DNA from 2 places in the Streptomyces monticola genome. Region 1 is predicted to be linked to the other one. Evidence: riboswitches for the same ligand, from Rfam matches in the RefSeq annotation. Region 1 holds a riboswitch; the other holds the start of a gene.
The links. Region 1 has a riboswitch for S-adenosylmethionine ahead of thrC (threonine synthase). Riboswitches for the same ligand answer to the same signal wherever they lie in the genome.

Region 1 (7,387 bases):
TCCGAGTCGGACTGCTCGATCTCGGCGCGGATCTGGTTCACGCGGCCGTTGACCTGGTCGCTGTCGCCGGCACCGTCGACGATGGTGGTCTCGTCCTTGGTGATGACGACCTTGCGGGCGCGGCCGAGCAGGTCGATCGTGGCGTTCTCGAGCTTGAGGCCGACCTCCTCGGAGATGACCTCGCCGCCGGTGAGGATGGCGATGTCGTTCAGCATCGCCTTGCGGCGGTCACCGAAGCCCGGGGCCTTGACGGCGACGGACTTGAAGGTGCCACGGATCTTGTTGACGACCAGCGTGGACAGGGCCTCGCCCTCGACGTCCTCGGCGATGATCAGCAGCGGCTTGCCGGACTGCATGACCTTCTCCAGGAGCGGCAGCAGGTCCTTGACGTTGCCGATCTTGGAGTTGGCGATCAGGATGTACGGGTCCTCGAGCGAGGCCTCCATACGCTCCATGTCGGTGGCGAAGTACGCCGAGATGTAGCCCTTGTCGAAGCGCATACCCTCGGTGAGCTCCAGCTCCAGACCGAAGGTCTGGGACTCCTCGACGGTGATGACGCCTTCCTTGCCGACCTTGTCCATGGCCTCGGCGATGAGCTCGCCGATCTGGGCGTCGGCGGCGGAGATGGAGGCGGTGGAGGCGATCTGCTCCTTGGTCTCGACCTCCTTGGCCTGGTCGAGCAGGGCGGCGGAGACGGCCTCGACGGCCTTCTCGATACCGCGCTTCAGGGCCATCGGGTTGGCACCCGCGGCGACGTTGCGCAGGCCCTCCTTGACGAGCGCCTGGGCGAGAACGGTGGCCGTGGTCGTACCGTCACCGGCGACGTCGTCCGTCTTCTTGGCGACTTCCTTGACCAGCTCGGCGCCGATCTTCTCGTACGGGTCCTCGAGCTCGATCTCCTTGGCGATGGAAACACCATCGTTGGTGATCGTGGGGGCGCCCCACTTCTTCTCGAGGACGACGTTGCGACCCTTGGGGCCCAGGGTCACCTTGACGGCGTCGGCGAGCTGGTTCATGCCGCGCTCGAGGCCGCGCCGTGCCTCCTCGTCGAACGCGATGATCTTGGCCATGTGAAGTGGTCCTCCCGGACAGGGGTGGAATGCTCCGGACCGCGCCAGCGCCCGCGACGGACGGCCTGCAGTCCTTGTGGTTCCTTGCCCCACCCGGCCTGCGGGCCTCACTGACCCAGCCCACGTTGTGAAGAGTGACAGCCTGTCACTCTCACCTTCAGAGTGCTAACGCCAATGATTAGCACTCGCCCTGGTCGAGTGCAAGCGAGTCCCACGAAAGTGCAGCTCACAGCGTTCCGGACACACACCGGAGACACAGAAGGACCCGCACCCCGAGGGGTGCGGGTCCTCCTTCACGTCGCTGCAGTCAGTCGCGTCGGCGCGATCAGGCAGTCACGCGGACCATGTCCGCCTGCGGCCCCTTCTGGCCCTGCGAGATCTCGAACTCGACCCGCTGGCCCTCTTCCAGGGTGCGGTAGCCGTCCATCTGAATCGCGCTGTAGTGGACGAATACATCCGCACCACCGTCGACCGCGATGAAGCCGTACCCCTTCTCCGCGTTGAACCACTTGACGGTGCCCTGAGCCATGCCTAACTCCCCTATTACTGGCCCTTGCACAGATCCGCACTTCGCGGATCCGGGTCAGACCTCACCCCCCGACAGGTGGGGGTGTGCGCCGGAACGCGTCGACCGCCGCTGAATGTATCTGTCCAACTGCCGTCTGCAACAGGTCAATCGGACGAGAATTCTGGGCACGACCGATCGGTTATATACGGAGGATTCACCGTAAGACGGCCCAACTCGGGCCAGGCAAAGCGAACAAACCGTGCAAATAGCGTGAGTTCTTTGGCTACAAGTTGTCGGCAAACCGGGGAGTTCTCATATGCACCCGGCACACGCGAAGCCAAAAGCGGAACAGCTTTCCCAACTGTATCGCGCTCAACCAAGCAGAATTGCCCCCTCCGCTTCTCGGGCGGAGAGGGCAATTCCGGTAACGCTGCGTATGTATTCGCCGTCGGCGATAAACGCTCGGTAAACGGTCAGCAGCCGCCCGCGACGGCCGGAATGATCGAGACGCCGGCACCGTCCGGAGTCGCCGTCTCAAGACCCTGCTCGAAACGGACGTCGTCGTCGTTCACGTACACGTTCACGAACCGGCGCAGCTTGCCCTGGTCGTCGAGGACGCGGGCGGCGATACCGGTGTGGTTCTTCTCCAGGTCCGCGATGACCTCGCCGAGGGTGCCGCCCTCGGCGGCGACCTCGGCCTGACCGCCGGTGTAGGTGCGCAGGATGGTGGGGATGCGGACGTTGACGCTCATGGGGTTCACCTCTGGGTCCGGGGGCGGAGCACCCCGGTTACGGGAAGGGCGGGGTCGGGAAGCTAAGGGAATTCAGGCCAGACCGGCGGCGCGGAACGCGTCAAGCGAAGGCTTGATGGTGGCCGTGGCCTGCGAGGTCTCCGCGACGGCGTCGAGGGTCTTCAGGCCGTCACCGGTGTTGAGGACGACCGTGGTCAGCGACGGATCCAGCTGACCGCTCTCGACCAGCTTCTTCGTGACACCGACGGTCACACCCCCCGCGGTCTCCGCGAAGATCCCCTCGGTCCGGGCCAGCAGCTTGATCGCGTCCACGACCTGCTCGTCGTTCACGTCCTCGACCGCACCGCCCGTGCGACGGGCGATGTCCAGGACGTAGGGACCGTCGGCCGGGTTGCCGATGGCGAGCGACTTGGCGATGGTGTCCGGCTTCTGCGGGCGTACGACGTCGTGGCCGGCCTTGAAGGCCGTCGACACCGGGGAGCAGCCCTCGGCCTGGGCGCCGAAGATCTTGTACGGCTTGTCCTCGACCAGCCCGAGCTTGATCAGCTCCTGCAGCCCCTTGTCGATCTTCGTGAGCTGCGAGCCGGACGCGATCGGGATGACGAGCTGGTCGGGCAGGACCCAGCCCAGCTGCTCGCAGATCTCGTACGCGAGGGTCTTGGAGCCCTCGCCGTAGTACGGCCGGAGGTTCACATTGACGAAGCCCCAGCCCTCGCCGAGGGGGTCGCCGATGAGCTCGGAGCAGAAGCGGTTCACATCGTCGTAGTTGCCCTCGATGCCGACGAGCTCGCCGCCGTAGACCGCGGCCATGACGACCTTGCCCTGCTCCAGGTCGTGCGGGATGAACACACAGGAGCGGAAGCCGGCGCGGGCGGCGGCGGCGCCGACGGCACCCGCGAGGTTGCCGGTGGAGGAGCAGGAGAGGGTGGTGAAGCCGAAGGCGCGGGCGGCCTCCAGGGCCTGGGCGACGACGCGGTCCTTGAAGGAATGCGTCGGGTTGCCCGAGTCGTCCTTGATGAACAGGCCGCCGGTGACGCCGAGTTCACGCGCGAGGTTGTCGGCCTTGACCAGCTTGGTCCAGCCCGGGTTCAGATTGGGCTTGGACGCCACGTCCGCGGGGACGGGCAGCAGCGGTGCGTACCGCCAGATGTTGTCGGGACCGGCCTCGATCTTCTCGCGGAGCGCCTCGGGGTCGCCGACCGGGAGGTCGTAGGCGACTTCGAGCGGCCCGAAACACAGCTCGCAGGCGAAGATCGGTCCGAGCGGGAAGCGCTCACCGCATTCGCGGCAGGAGAGGCCGGAGGCGGGACCCAGATCGACGGACGTGCCGGGAGTGGTGGTGGTTTCAACCGTCTGTACAGCCATGGAGGCGAGGCCCTTTCTCCTCATCTTCCTCATGACGCATCTCGCCATGAGACGGATTTGGCACCTTCCCTAGTCAGTGGCCTCGCGTGCATGCGGAGCGAAGGCTGACTGGAGGGTTGCCGGGGCTTCAACGGGCCGTATCCCTCTGCCCCTCTGGATGAGCGGTATGACCCGGTACCTGCCGGGTGTTTGTCGCGCGGTGACCCCGACATGCGGCGGCCATGCGCGTTGTTCAAGACTGTAACCGACGGCAGTGACAGTTGAGATAGTCGTCCGAACCGCGAGATGGATCACATCCACCGCCCATGTGAGGGGATCCGGGACGTGCTCGAAGAGGTGGAGTGCTGGCTGACCAGGCGCTCCTGGTCCGTGACCGACCGCCCGCTGGACCAGCTTCTCGCCGCGAAGGCGAAGTCCGGCAGCACGGTCAGCGTGGTGCTGCCCGCGCTCGACGAGGAGGCCACGGTGGGCGAGATCGTGACGGTGATCCGCCGTGAGCTGATGGCTCCCGGGGCGGCCCTGGTCGATGAGCTCGTGGTGGTCGACTCGGGCTCCACCGACCGTACGGCCGAGGTGGCCGCCGCGGCCGGGGCGCGGGTGGTGCACCGGGACGCGATACTTCCGCGGCTGCCGGCGCTGCCCGGCAAGGGCGAGGTGCTCTGGCGGTCGCTCCTGGTGACCGCCGGCGACATCGTGTGCTTCGTCGACGCCGACCTCAGGGAGTTCTCCGCGGACTTCGTCTCCGGGATCGTGGGGCCGCTGCTCACCGACCCGGACCTGCAGTTCGTGAAGGCGATGTACGACCGTCCACTGGGTGAGACGGCCGGCCAGGGCGGCCGGGTCACCGAGCTGGTGGCGCGGCCGCTGCTCAATCTGCACTGGCCCCAACTGGCGGGCTTCGTGCAGCCGTTGGGCGGCGAGTACGCGGCCAGGCGCTCCCTGCTCGAACAGCTCCCCTTCCCGGTCGGGTACGGCGTGGAGCTCGGCCTCCTGGTCGACGCGCTGCACACCGTGGGCCTCGACGCGCTCGCCCAGGTCGACGTCGGGGTCCGCAAGCACCGCCACCAGGACGGCCGGGCCCTCGGCCGGATGGCGGCGGCCATCTACCGCACGGCACAGCTGCGGCTCGCCCGCGGCCATCTCGTCCGCCCGCGTCTGACCCAGTTCGAGCGGGGGGAACAGGGCTTCGAGCCGCGCACTCACGAGGTGGACACCGAGGAGCGGCCGCCGATGGCCAATATCGCGGAGTACACGGAACGACGCGTGGCGTAACCGATCGCGATCATGGTTATTGCCTAAATTTCCCACTTATGTGGGTTAGACATGGAAAGCCTAATTCGCGGCGCCGGGCAGTGACCCGGCTCGTCGGGGCGCTGGTCGCCGCCGCCGCTGCCGCCACCTCACTGGTCGGTGCCGCGGCCCCCGCCGCGGCCGTGGTCGTCGAGCCCTTCGCCAAGCGCTACGACGAAGCCCTGTACGGCGACTTCAAGACCATCGGCAACGCCGTCCTCGACTGCCCGAACACCCCGGCCGACGTCGCGGCCCGCTGCCGCTCCGCGCAGGCCGGGACGAGCAACGAGAACAACAACCAGTTCGACATGCAGTACCTGGACACGGCCGGGTTCAGCCAGACCGTGCTGAACTCCAGCACGGGCAAGGTGCAGATCCCGCCGGGTTCGAAGATCGCGTACGCCCGGCTCTTCTGGGGCGGCAACGACGGCACGTACAAGCTCGGCCGCAACCAGATCAAGCGCTGCGACACCGCGGGCGTGGCCACCTCTCCGGCCGGCGACCCGCTCACCACCAAGCCGGTCCTCAAGGTCAACGGCGGCGCCGAGTCCCAGGTGGGCATCGAGAACGCCGTGAAGACACCCGCCGCGGTCGGCGGCCCGCACTACTACACGGCCGAGGCCGACGTCACCTCCCAGTTCCAGTCGATGGCCTCAGGCACCGACGTGCCGGTCTCCGTCGGCAACGTGTGGGCGCCCACCGGCAAGGGCTGCGTCGGCGGCTGGTCGCTGACCGTCGTCTACAAGTACGACGCCCCCAACGCGCAGTACGCGCCCGACCGCCGCAACGTCTACATCTACGGCGGCCACGTGGTGCAGCAGTCCAAGGACCCGGACACCACCATCACGGTCGACGGCTTCTACCGCACCGGCAGCGGCAAGCTGCGCGCCAGCACCACCGCCTACGAGGGCGACGCGAATGTGGCCGGTGACCAGTTCCTGGTGAACGGCACCAATATCGCCAACAACGAGGGCTCGACGAACAACTTCTTCAACAGTCACGCCGAGGGCTGTCTCGACCCTTGCGACAACAACAACTTCAGTATCGACGCGGAGACCGTCGACATCCCCGCGGGAACCATCCCGCAGGGCGCGACCTCCGCGAAGCTGACGTTCCGCACCAAGGGCGATACGTATGTGCCGTCGGCCCTGGCCTTCTCGGTGCCGGTGCCCGACCTGGAGGTCACCAAGACGGCCTCGCCCAAGACCGTGGAGCCCGGCGGCACCCTCACGTACACGGTGAAGGCGAAGAACATCAGCCGACTGCCGTATCCCAGCGCCAAGTTCAGCGACGACCTCACCGACAACCTCGACGACGCGACGTACAACAACGACGCGAAGGCGACCATCGGCGATGTCTCCTACAGCGAACCGAAGGTGAGCTACCAGGGCGACATCCCCGCCGGGCAGACCGCGACCGTCACCTACTCGGTGACGGTCAACGACCCCGTCAGCGGTGACGGCAAGCTGAAGAACAACGTCGACGTCGAGTCCCCGCGCTCCAACTGCGAGGCGGACAGCACCGACCCGGCCTGCGGCACCACACCGGTGGTCGGGTCGCCGCCGGCGCCGCCGCAGCAGGCGTTCCTCACCATCGTCAACACCGCCACCCCGCCGGTGGTGCCGCCGTGCGCCTCGACGACCAACACCATCGTCATCAAGAACACCTCGACCCACACCCGCAAGGACGCCGTCATCGACTGGCCCGTCCGGGCCGGCTCCGCCCCCGTCGCCAGCGGCGGCACCGTCACCAAGAAGGGCTCGGTCTACGTCTGGAAGGGCGATGTTCCCGCAGGCGGCAAGGTCACCATCACCCAGAAGGTCAAGGCCTCCTGCACCCCCGGTGACGTCACCGTGATCACTGTGACCGCGCGGGTGCCGAAGACCAGCTGCCCGGCGATGGACACCCGCGCCGGCGGCGGCACCGACCCCTGCACCTCGGTCATCACCAGCTCACGGGTCCAGGGCCGGCCGGCTCCCGCCGGGCACTCCGGCCAGTCCGCTCCGCAGCTCGCGGAGACCGGCACCGACTCGCCGACGCTGCTCTACGGCGGCCTCGCCGTCGTCCTGTGCGGCCTCGGAGCGCTCGCCCTGGCAGCGGCGCGAGGACGCGACCGGGACTGATCCCACCTCCGGGCGAAGGGGCACTCACCCCTCCCCCCTTCCCCCCTCACCGTGCGGCCGGGCTCATGTGAGCCCGGCCGTACGTTTGAGCGTTTCCGGGCTTGGCTAAGTTGGCGTCATGGCTGCACCGATTCTCGTCGCGTCCAACCGAGGCCCCGTGTCGTACTCCGCACGCGAGGACGGCACCTTCGACACCAAGCGGGGCGGCGGCGGACTCGTCTCCGGGCTCTCCGCGATCGGCCCCGACGCGGGCGCCCTCTGGGTGTGCTCGGCCCTCTC
Region 2 (7,387 bases), on a different contig from region 1:
GCGAGCTGTTCCGCAGCAACTGCGCGCAGTGCCACAACTTCACCGGTGAGGGCGGCGCCCTGACGAACGGCAAGTTCGCGCCGAGTCTCGAGGATGTCGCGCCGAAGCACATCTACGAGGCCATGGAGACCGGCCCGCAGAACATGCCGTCCTTCCCCGACACGACGATGCCGGAGAAGGAGAAGAAGGACATCATCGCGTACCTTGACGCGGTCAATGGTGAGAAGACCCCAAGCCCGGGCGGGCTCAAGCTGGGTGGCCTCGGCCCGGTCAGTGAGGGCCTGTTCGCCTGGATCTTCGGTCTCGGCGCGCTGATCGCAGTCGCCGTCTGGGTAGCCGCTCGGACCGCAAAGGCCAAGAAGTCATGAGTAGCCAAGACATTCCAGAAGAGAACCTGCCGAGCGAGCAGGACCCTGCCGGGCACAGCCTCGAGAAGCCCGCGGACGACCCGTTCGCGGACCCCGGCCTGCCGCCGCACGAGCACCGGATCCAGGACATCGACGAGCGGGCCGCCAAGCGGTCCGAGCGCACGATCGCCCTGCTGTTCACGATCTCGATGCTGGCCACCGTCGCGTTCATCGCCTCCTTCGTGGCGTTCCCCGTCGACAAGGTCGTCTACGTGTGGCCGATCGGCCACATCAGCGCGCTGAACTTCGCCCTGGGCATGACCCTCGGCATCGCGCTGTTCTGCATCGGCGCGGGCGCGGTCCACTGGGCCCGCACGCTGATGTCGGACGTGGAGATCGCCGACGAGCGGCACGCCATCGCGGCCGAGCCCGAGGTCAAGGCCAAGGTCATGGAGGACTTCGCGGCGGGAGCCAAGGAGTCCGGGTTCGGACGGCGCAAGCTGATCCGCAACACGATGTTCGGCGCCATGGCCCTCGTGCCGCTCTCCGGTGTCGTCCTCCTGCGTGACCTGGGACCGCTGCCCGAGGACAAGCTGCGGCACACCCGCTGGTCCAAGGGCAAGCTGCTCGTGAACATGAACACGAACGAGCCGCTGCGCCCCGCGGACGTCTCCGTCGGTTCGCTGACCTTCTGCAAGCCCGAGGGCCTGGAAGAGCACGACCACGACTTCCAGACAGAGATCGCCAAGGCGGCCCTGATGATCGTCCGGATTCAGCCGGACGACATCAAGGACAAGCGCGAGCTCGAGTGGTCGCACGAGGGCATCGTGGCGTACTCGAAGATCTGCACCCACGTGGGCTGCCCGATCTCCCTGTACGAGCAGCAGACGCACCACGTCCTCTGCCCGTGCCACCAGTCCACCTTCGACCTCTCCGACGGCGCCCGAGTGATCTTCGGCCCGGCGGGTCACGCCCTGCCGCAGCTGAAGATCGGTGTGAATGACGAGGGCTACCTCGAGGCGCACGGCGACTTCGAAGAGCCTGTCGGTCCTGCCTTCTGGGAGCGCGGATGAGCACCACAGAGAACAAGCGCCAAGCACCGGCCGGCGAGCGCGTCGCCGACTGGGCCGACGGCCGGCTCGGGATCTACTCCCTGGCCAAGGCCAATATGCGGAAGATCTTCCCGGACCACTGGTCCTTCATGCTGGGCGAGATCTGCCTCTACAGCTTCATCATCATCATCCTCACGGGTGTGTATCTGACGCTGTTCTTCCACCCGTCGATGAACGAGGTGGAGTACCACGGCAGTTACGTCCCGCTGCAGGGCCAGCTGATGTCCGAGGCCTTCAACTCGACCATGCACATCTCCTTCGATGTGCGCGGCGGCCTCCTCATCCGGCAGATCCACCACTGGGCCGCGCTGATCTTCCTCGCGGGCATGTTCGTGCACATGATGCGCGTCTTCTTCACGGGCGCGTTCCGCAAGCCGCGTGAGATCAACTGGCTGTTCGGCTTCCTGCTGTTCGTCCTCGGTATGTTCACCGGCTTCACCGGTTACTCGCTCCCGGACGACCTGCTCTCCGGCACCGGTGTCCGCTTCATGCAGGGCGCGATCCTGTCCGTCCCGGTCATCGGCACGTATCTGTCGATGTTCCTGTTCGGCGGCGAGTTCCCCGGCGGCGACTTCGTGGCCCGGTTCTACTCGGTGCACATCCTGCTGCTGCCGGGCATCATGCTCGGCCTGCTCGTGGCGCACCTGATCCTGGTCTTCTACCACAAGCACACGCAGTTCGCGGGTGCCGGCAAGACCAACAAGAACGTGGTCGGCATGCCGCTGCTGCCGGTCTACATGGCCAAGGCCGGAGGCTTCTTCTTCCTGGTCTTCGGTGTCATCGCGGCCGTCGCGGCGATCGCCTCGATCAACCCGATCTGGGCCCTCGGCCCCTATCGCCCGGACCAGGTGTCCACCGGCGCCCAGCCCGACTGGTACATGGGCTTCGCCGAGGGTCTGATCCGAGTGATGCCCGGCTGGGAGATCAACCTGTGGGGCCACACGCTCGTCCTGGGTGTGTTCATCCCGCTGATCGTCTTCCCGCTGGTGCTCGCGGCCATCGCGGTCTACCCGTTCATCGAGTCCTGGGTCACCGGGGACAAGCGCGAGCACCACATCCTGGACCGCCCGCGCAACGCCCCGACGCGTACCGCGTTCGGTGTGGCCTGGGTGACGGCGTACTTCATCATGCTCATCGGTGGTGGAAACGACCTCTGGGCGACGCACTTCCATCTGTCGATCAACTCGATCACCTGGTTCGTACGGATCTTCTTCTTCGTCGGCCCGGTCCTCGCGTTCATCGCCACCAAGCGGATCTGCCTGGGTCTGCAGCGGCGCGACAAGGAGAAGGTGCTGCACGGACGCGAGTCCGGCATCATCAAGCGGCTGCCGCACGGTGAGTTCATCGAGGTGCACGAGCCGCTCAGCCAGGACCAGCTGCACACGCTCACCGCGCACGAGCAGTACAAGCCGCTCGAACTCGGCCCTGAGGTCGACGAGAACGGCGTACAGCGCAAGGTGTCGCGTTCGCAGAAGCTGCGGTCCAAGCTCTCCAAGGGCTTCTACGGGGAGGACAACCAGATCCCCAAGCCCACGGCAGACGAGTACAAGGAGATCACCAGCGGCCACGGCCACCACTGATCACCGCTAGCAGTACCTGATCGCCACGGCTCTGAGCCCCGTCCATTCGCTGGACGGGGCTCTTTGCCGTCTGCGGGCTTGGCTAGGCTGAACCCCGCATCCTTATTTTTCGTACGAGACCAGGAGCTGCCATGAGCGCTGCGACCCCCGCTGGAGGCGACACCGCGGCGGGCCGTACCTGGCCCGACGTACTGAACGGACTGCTCGACGGGCGCGACCAGAGCGCGGACGACACCGCCTGGGCGATGGACCGCATCATGCGCGGCGAGGCGACCGACGCGCAGATCGCCGGGTTCGCGGTGGCGCTGCGGGCCAAGGGCGAGACCGTGCAGGAGATCTCCGGTCTGGTGCGCACGATGTACGAGCACGCCAACACCATCGAGGTGCCAGGGCCCAGCGTCGACATCGTCGGCACCGGCGGCGACGGCGCGAAGACCGTGAACATCTCCACCATGTCCGCGATCGTGGTCGCCGGCACCGGCGCCAAGGTCGTCAAGCACGGCAACCGGGCCGCGTCCAGCGCGAGCGGCGCCTCCGACGTCCTGGAGAAGCTCGGGGTCAATCTGGAGCTGACCCCGCGACGGGTCGCCGAAGTCGCGGACGAGGCGGGCGTCACCTTCTGCTTCGCCGTGAAGTTCCACCCCGCGCTGCGCCATGTGGCCGCGGCGCGCAAGGAGCTCGGGATCCGCACCACCTTCAACTTCCTCGGGCCGCTGACCAACCCGGCCCGGGTGAAGGCGCAGGCCACCGGTGTCGCGGACGCACGGATGGCGCCGATCCTCGCGGGCGTGCTCGCCGAGCGCGGGTCATCAGCCCTGGTCTTCCGCGGCGACGACGGCCTCGACGAGCTGACCACCACGGCGACCTCCCGGGTGTGGGTGGTGCGCGACGGCGCCGTGCGCGAGGAGGCCTTCGACCCGCGGGACGTGGGCCTCGACCTGGTGCCCGTGGAGGCGCTGCGCGGCGCGGACGCCTCGTACAACGCGGATGTCGCACGGCGGCTGCTGCTCGGCGAGCCCGGCCCCGTGCGGGAGGCGGTGCTGCTCAACTCGGCGGCGGCCCTGGTCGCCCTCGAGCCGGCGGACGTGCCGCTGACCGAGCAGATTCGCGCGGGTATGGCCAAGGCGGCCGAGTCGATCGACTCCGGGGCCGCGAAGCAGGCCCTCGACCGATGGGTCGCGGCCAGCAACGCCTGAACGCCGCCTGAACGGCGAACGGGCGGGACGACGAGCGAGACGACGAGTGTGACGCAGGGCGCAGTCCGGATTCTGGACTGCGCCTTGCGCGTAGACGATCTTCTGGCAAGATGCTGCGCAGGTCATGAGTGACAGCGATCGAGGCCCCGGCCCGCTGTCCGGCAACCCTCCGTCCGTGGCGGGGTGCCCCGGGTGAAGACCAGGTCGCAGGCAGCGAGGTCTGCGGCAAGCGCGGACCCCTGCACACCCTGGGGTCCTGGTCCTCAAGGGAGCAGTCTCGTGAGCAAGCGAATGCGATAGGGCGTAACGCCCCACTTCCGCGTACCTCTTTTTCTCTTCTCCTCCTGCGCCGTCGATACCCATCCGCGTATCCGGACGCAGTGAGTTCGCCTGCCTGATACGGGAGTTCGCCATGTCTGTCGCCGCCACCTCTGTCGCCGCCACCGCCACCGCCACCGCCACCGCCACCGCCTCCGACGAGTCCTGCTGTGCCCCGCTGCCCGTCCTCGGCCGGGATGTCACCGTGCCGCTCGTGACCGGCGGCGAGGTGAGCTACGCGGCACTCGACTACGCGGCCAGCGCGCCGGCCCTGCAGCGCGTGTGGGACGACGTGGCTGCGTACGCCCCGTACTACGGCAGCGTGCACCGGGGGGCCGGCTATCTGTCCCAGCTGTCGACCGACCTCTTCGAGAACGCGCGCAGGACCGTCGAGGAGTTCCTCGGCTGCCGTCCCGGCGACCAGGTCGTGTTCACCCGGTCCACCACCGACTCCCTCAACCTGCTGGCCGCCGCGCTCCCCGCCGACTGCCAGGTGTTCGTCTTCGAGACCGAGCACCACGCCTCGCTGCTGCCGTGGCGGGACGCGCGCGTGACGTATCTGAACGCTCCCCGTACGCCCGGCGAGGCCGTCGCCACCCTGGAGCGGGCGCTTGCCGACCGCGACCCTTACGGTCCGGCTCTGGTGTGTGTCACCGGCGCCTCGAACGTCACCGGCGAGCTGTGGCCGGTGCGGGAGCTGGCCGCTGCCGCGCATGCGCACGGCGCCCGGATCGTGCTCGACGCCGCGCAGCTCGCGCCCCATCACCCCGTCTCCGTAAGCGAGTTGGACGTCGACTGGGTCGCCTTCTCCGGGCACAAGCTGTACGCGCCGTTCGGCTCCGGTGTGCTCGCCGGGCGGGCCGACTGGCTGCAGGCGGCGGAGCCGTATCTCGCGGGCGGCGGGGCGTCCAAGTCCGTGGCCCGGCGCACCGACGGCGGAGTGGACGTGGAGTGGCACTCCACCGCCGCTCGCCACGAGGCCGGTTCGCCGAACGTGATCGGCGCCTACTCCATCGCCTCCGCCTGCAAGGCGCTCACCGAGGCCGGGTTCGACTCCCTGGTGGCGCGCGAGCAGGAGCTGATCGCGCGGGTGCGGGAGGGTCTGGCCGAGGTGCCCGAGGTGAAGGTGCTCTCGCTGTTCGGGGACGACGCCCCGCGGGTCGGCGTCCTCTCGTTCGTCGTCGAGGGCTGGAACAGCTCGCACTTCGCGGCCGCGCTGTCCGCGGAGTACGGGATCGGCGTACGCGACGGCCTGTTCTGCGCCCACCCGCTGGTGCGCACCCTGCTGGGCAGCGACCCGCAGGAGCAGGGCGAGTGCGGCGCCCCCGAGGCCGCACCCGGTGAGAAGTCGCTGAACGCGATCCGGGTGAGCTTCGGGGCCGGTACGCCGGACGAGCACGTGGAGCGTTTCGTGCGGGCCGTGCGTGAGCTGGTCCGTGACGGTGCGCAGTGGAACTACCGCACCGAGGACGGGCGTTGCGTGCCGGACACCGCTTCGGCCGGCTGATCGGGCGGCCGGGCGGGCCGTCCGGCTCAGGCGGCCAGCGGCGCTGTCCGGCCGGGTTCGGCCAGGCGGGTGCCGAGGAGGATCATGCGCAGGGCCCGCTCCGTGGCGTCCGTGAGGAACTCGCCGCCGCGGCCGAGCGCCTCGGGCAGTGAGACCGGGGCGGGCAGGATCGAGCTGTAGGCGTCCACGCCCACGGCCCGCACATCGTGTGCGCCCTCGCCGATCGTGCCCGCGAGGGCGAGGACCGGGCGGCCGAACCGCTTGGCGCGCCTGGCCACTTCGGCGGGGACCTTGCCGCGCGGCGTCTGGTGGTCGAGGGCGCCCTCGGCGGTGAGGACCAGGTCGGCGCGGGCCAGGCGGGCGTCCAGGTCGAGATGGTCGAGGAGGACATCGAAGCGGGGGAGCAGGCGGGCGCCGAGCGCCGCCAGGCCCGCTCCGAGGCCGCCGGACGCGCCGGTGCCGGGGCCTTCGCGCAGATCGCCGCAGCCGAGGTCGCGTTCGAGGACGTATGCCCAGCGGTCCAGACCCGCCGAGAGCTGCTCGACCTGCTCGGGTGTCGCGCCCTTCTGCGGGCCGAAGACCCGGGCGACGCCGCGCTCGCCGCACAGGACGTTGAACGGATTGCAGGCCACGAGCAGCTCGACGTCCTTGAGCCGTGGGTCGAGACCGCTCGGGTCGATCCGGTCGAGGCGGGTCAGCTCACGGCCGCCGCGCGGCAGTTCATAGCCCCTCTCGGTGAGCAGCCGGGCGCCGAGCGCCTGCAGCGCGCCGGCGCCGCCGTCCGACGTACCGGAGTCTCCGCAGCCGACGAGGATACGGCGGACCCCGGTGTCGAGGGCGGCGCGGATCAGCTCGCCCACGCCGTGGGTCGTGGTCGCGCCGGGGTCGCGCAGCGTGCGGGGGACCAGGGACAGACCGGCGACGGCGGCCATCTCGACCACCGCCGTGTCCTCGTCGAGGAGGGCGAAGTGGGTGCCCACCGGCTCGCCCACCGGGCCGGTGGCGGGCAGGGCGACCAGTCGGCCGCCGGTGGCCGAAGCCAGGGCGGCGGCCGTGCCCTCGCCGCCGTCGACCAGGGGGATCAGGTCGACCTCGGCGTGCGGCACGACCCGGCGGACACCGGCGGCGATGGCCTCGGCGGCGGCACGGGCGGACAGGGACTCCTTGAAACCGCTGGGGGCGACGGCGATACGGGTGAGCATCATGGGTTCCTTGAGGTATTGAGGGACGGGGACCGAGGGCCGGGAGTGGTCAGGGCTTGAGCACGGGCACCCCGAGCAGTGGCCACACGGCGAGGGCGAAGAGCAGGACGAGCGCGGCCGTCAGC

Region 2: another riboswitch for S-adenosylmethionine. It lies ahead of ACFQVC_RS33325 (aminotransferase class V-fold PLP-dependent enzyme); the one in region 1 lies ahead of thrC (threonine synthase).

Annotation. Positions count from the first base shown of each region.
Region 1 is NZ_JBHTCF010000007.1:336,684-344,070, forward strand. It holds gene groL (chaperonin GroEL) at 1-1,070, opposite strand, end outside; gene ACFQVC_RS19510 (cold-shock protein) at 1,396-1,599, opposite strand; gene ACFQVC_RS19515 (MoaD/ThiS family protein) at 2,052-2,330, opposite strand; gene thrC (threonine synthase) at 2,403-3,728, opposite strand; SAM riboswitch class I at 3,713-3,859, opposite strand; gene ACFQVC_RS19525 (glucosyl-3-phosphoglycerate synthase) at 4,020-4,967, shown strand; gene ACFQVC_RS19530 (DUF7927 domain-containing protein) at 5,048-7,108, shown strand; gene ACFQVC_RS19535 (alpha,alpha-trehalose-phosphate synthase (UDP-forming)) at 7,227-7,387, shown strand, end outside.
Region 2 is NZ_JBHTCF010000019.1:56,211-63,597, forward strand. It holds gene qcrC (cytochrome bc1 complex diheme cytochrome c subunit) at 1-368, shown strand, start outside; gene qcrA (cytochrome bc1 complex Rieske iron-sulfur subunit) at 365-1,420, shown strand; gene qcrB (cytochrome bc1 complex cytochrome b subunit) at 1,417-3,039, shown strand; gene trpD (anthranilate phosphoribosyltransferase) at 3,171-4,235, shown strand; SAM riboswitch class IV at 4,356-4,473, shown strand; gene ACFQVC_RS33325 (aminotransferase class V-fold PLP-dependent enzyme) at 4,648-6,060, shown strand; gene ACFQVC_RS33330 (glycerate kinase family protein) at 6,087-7,262, opposite strand; gene ACFQVC_RS33335 (SLC13 family permease) at 7,312-7,387, opposite strand, start outside.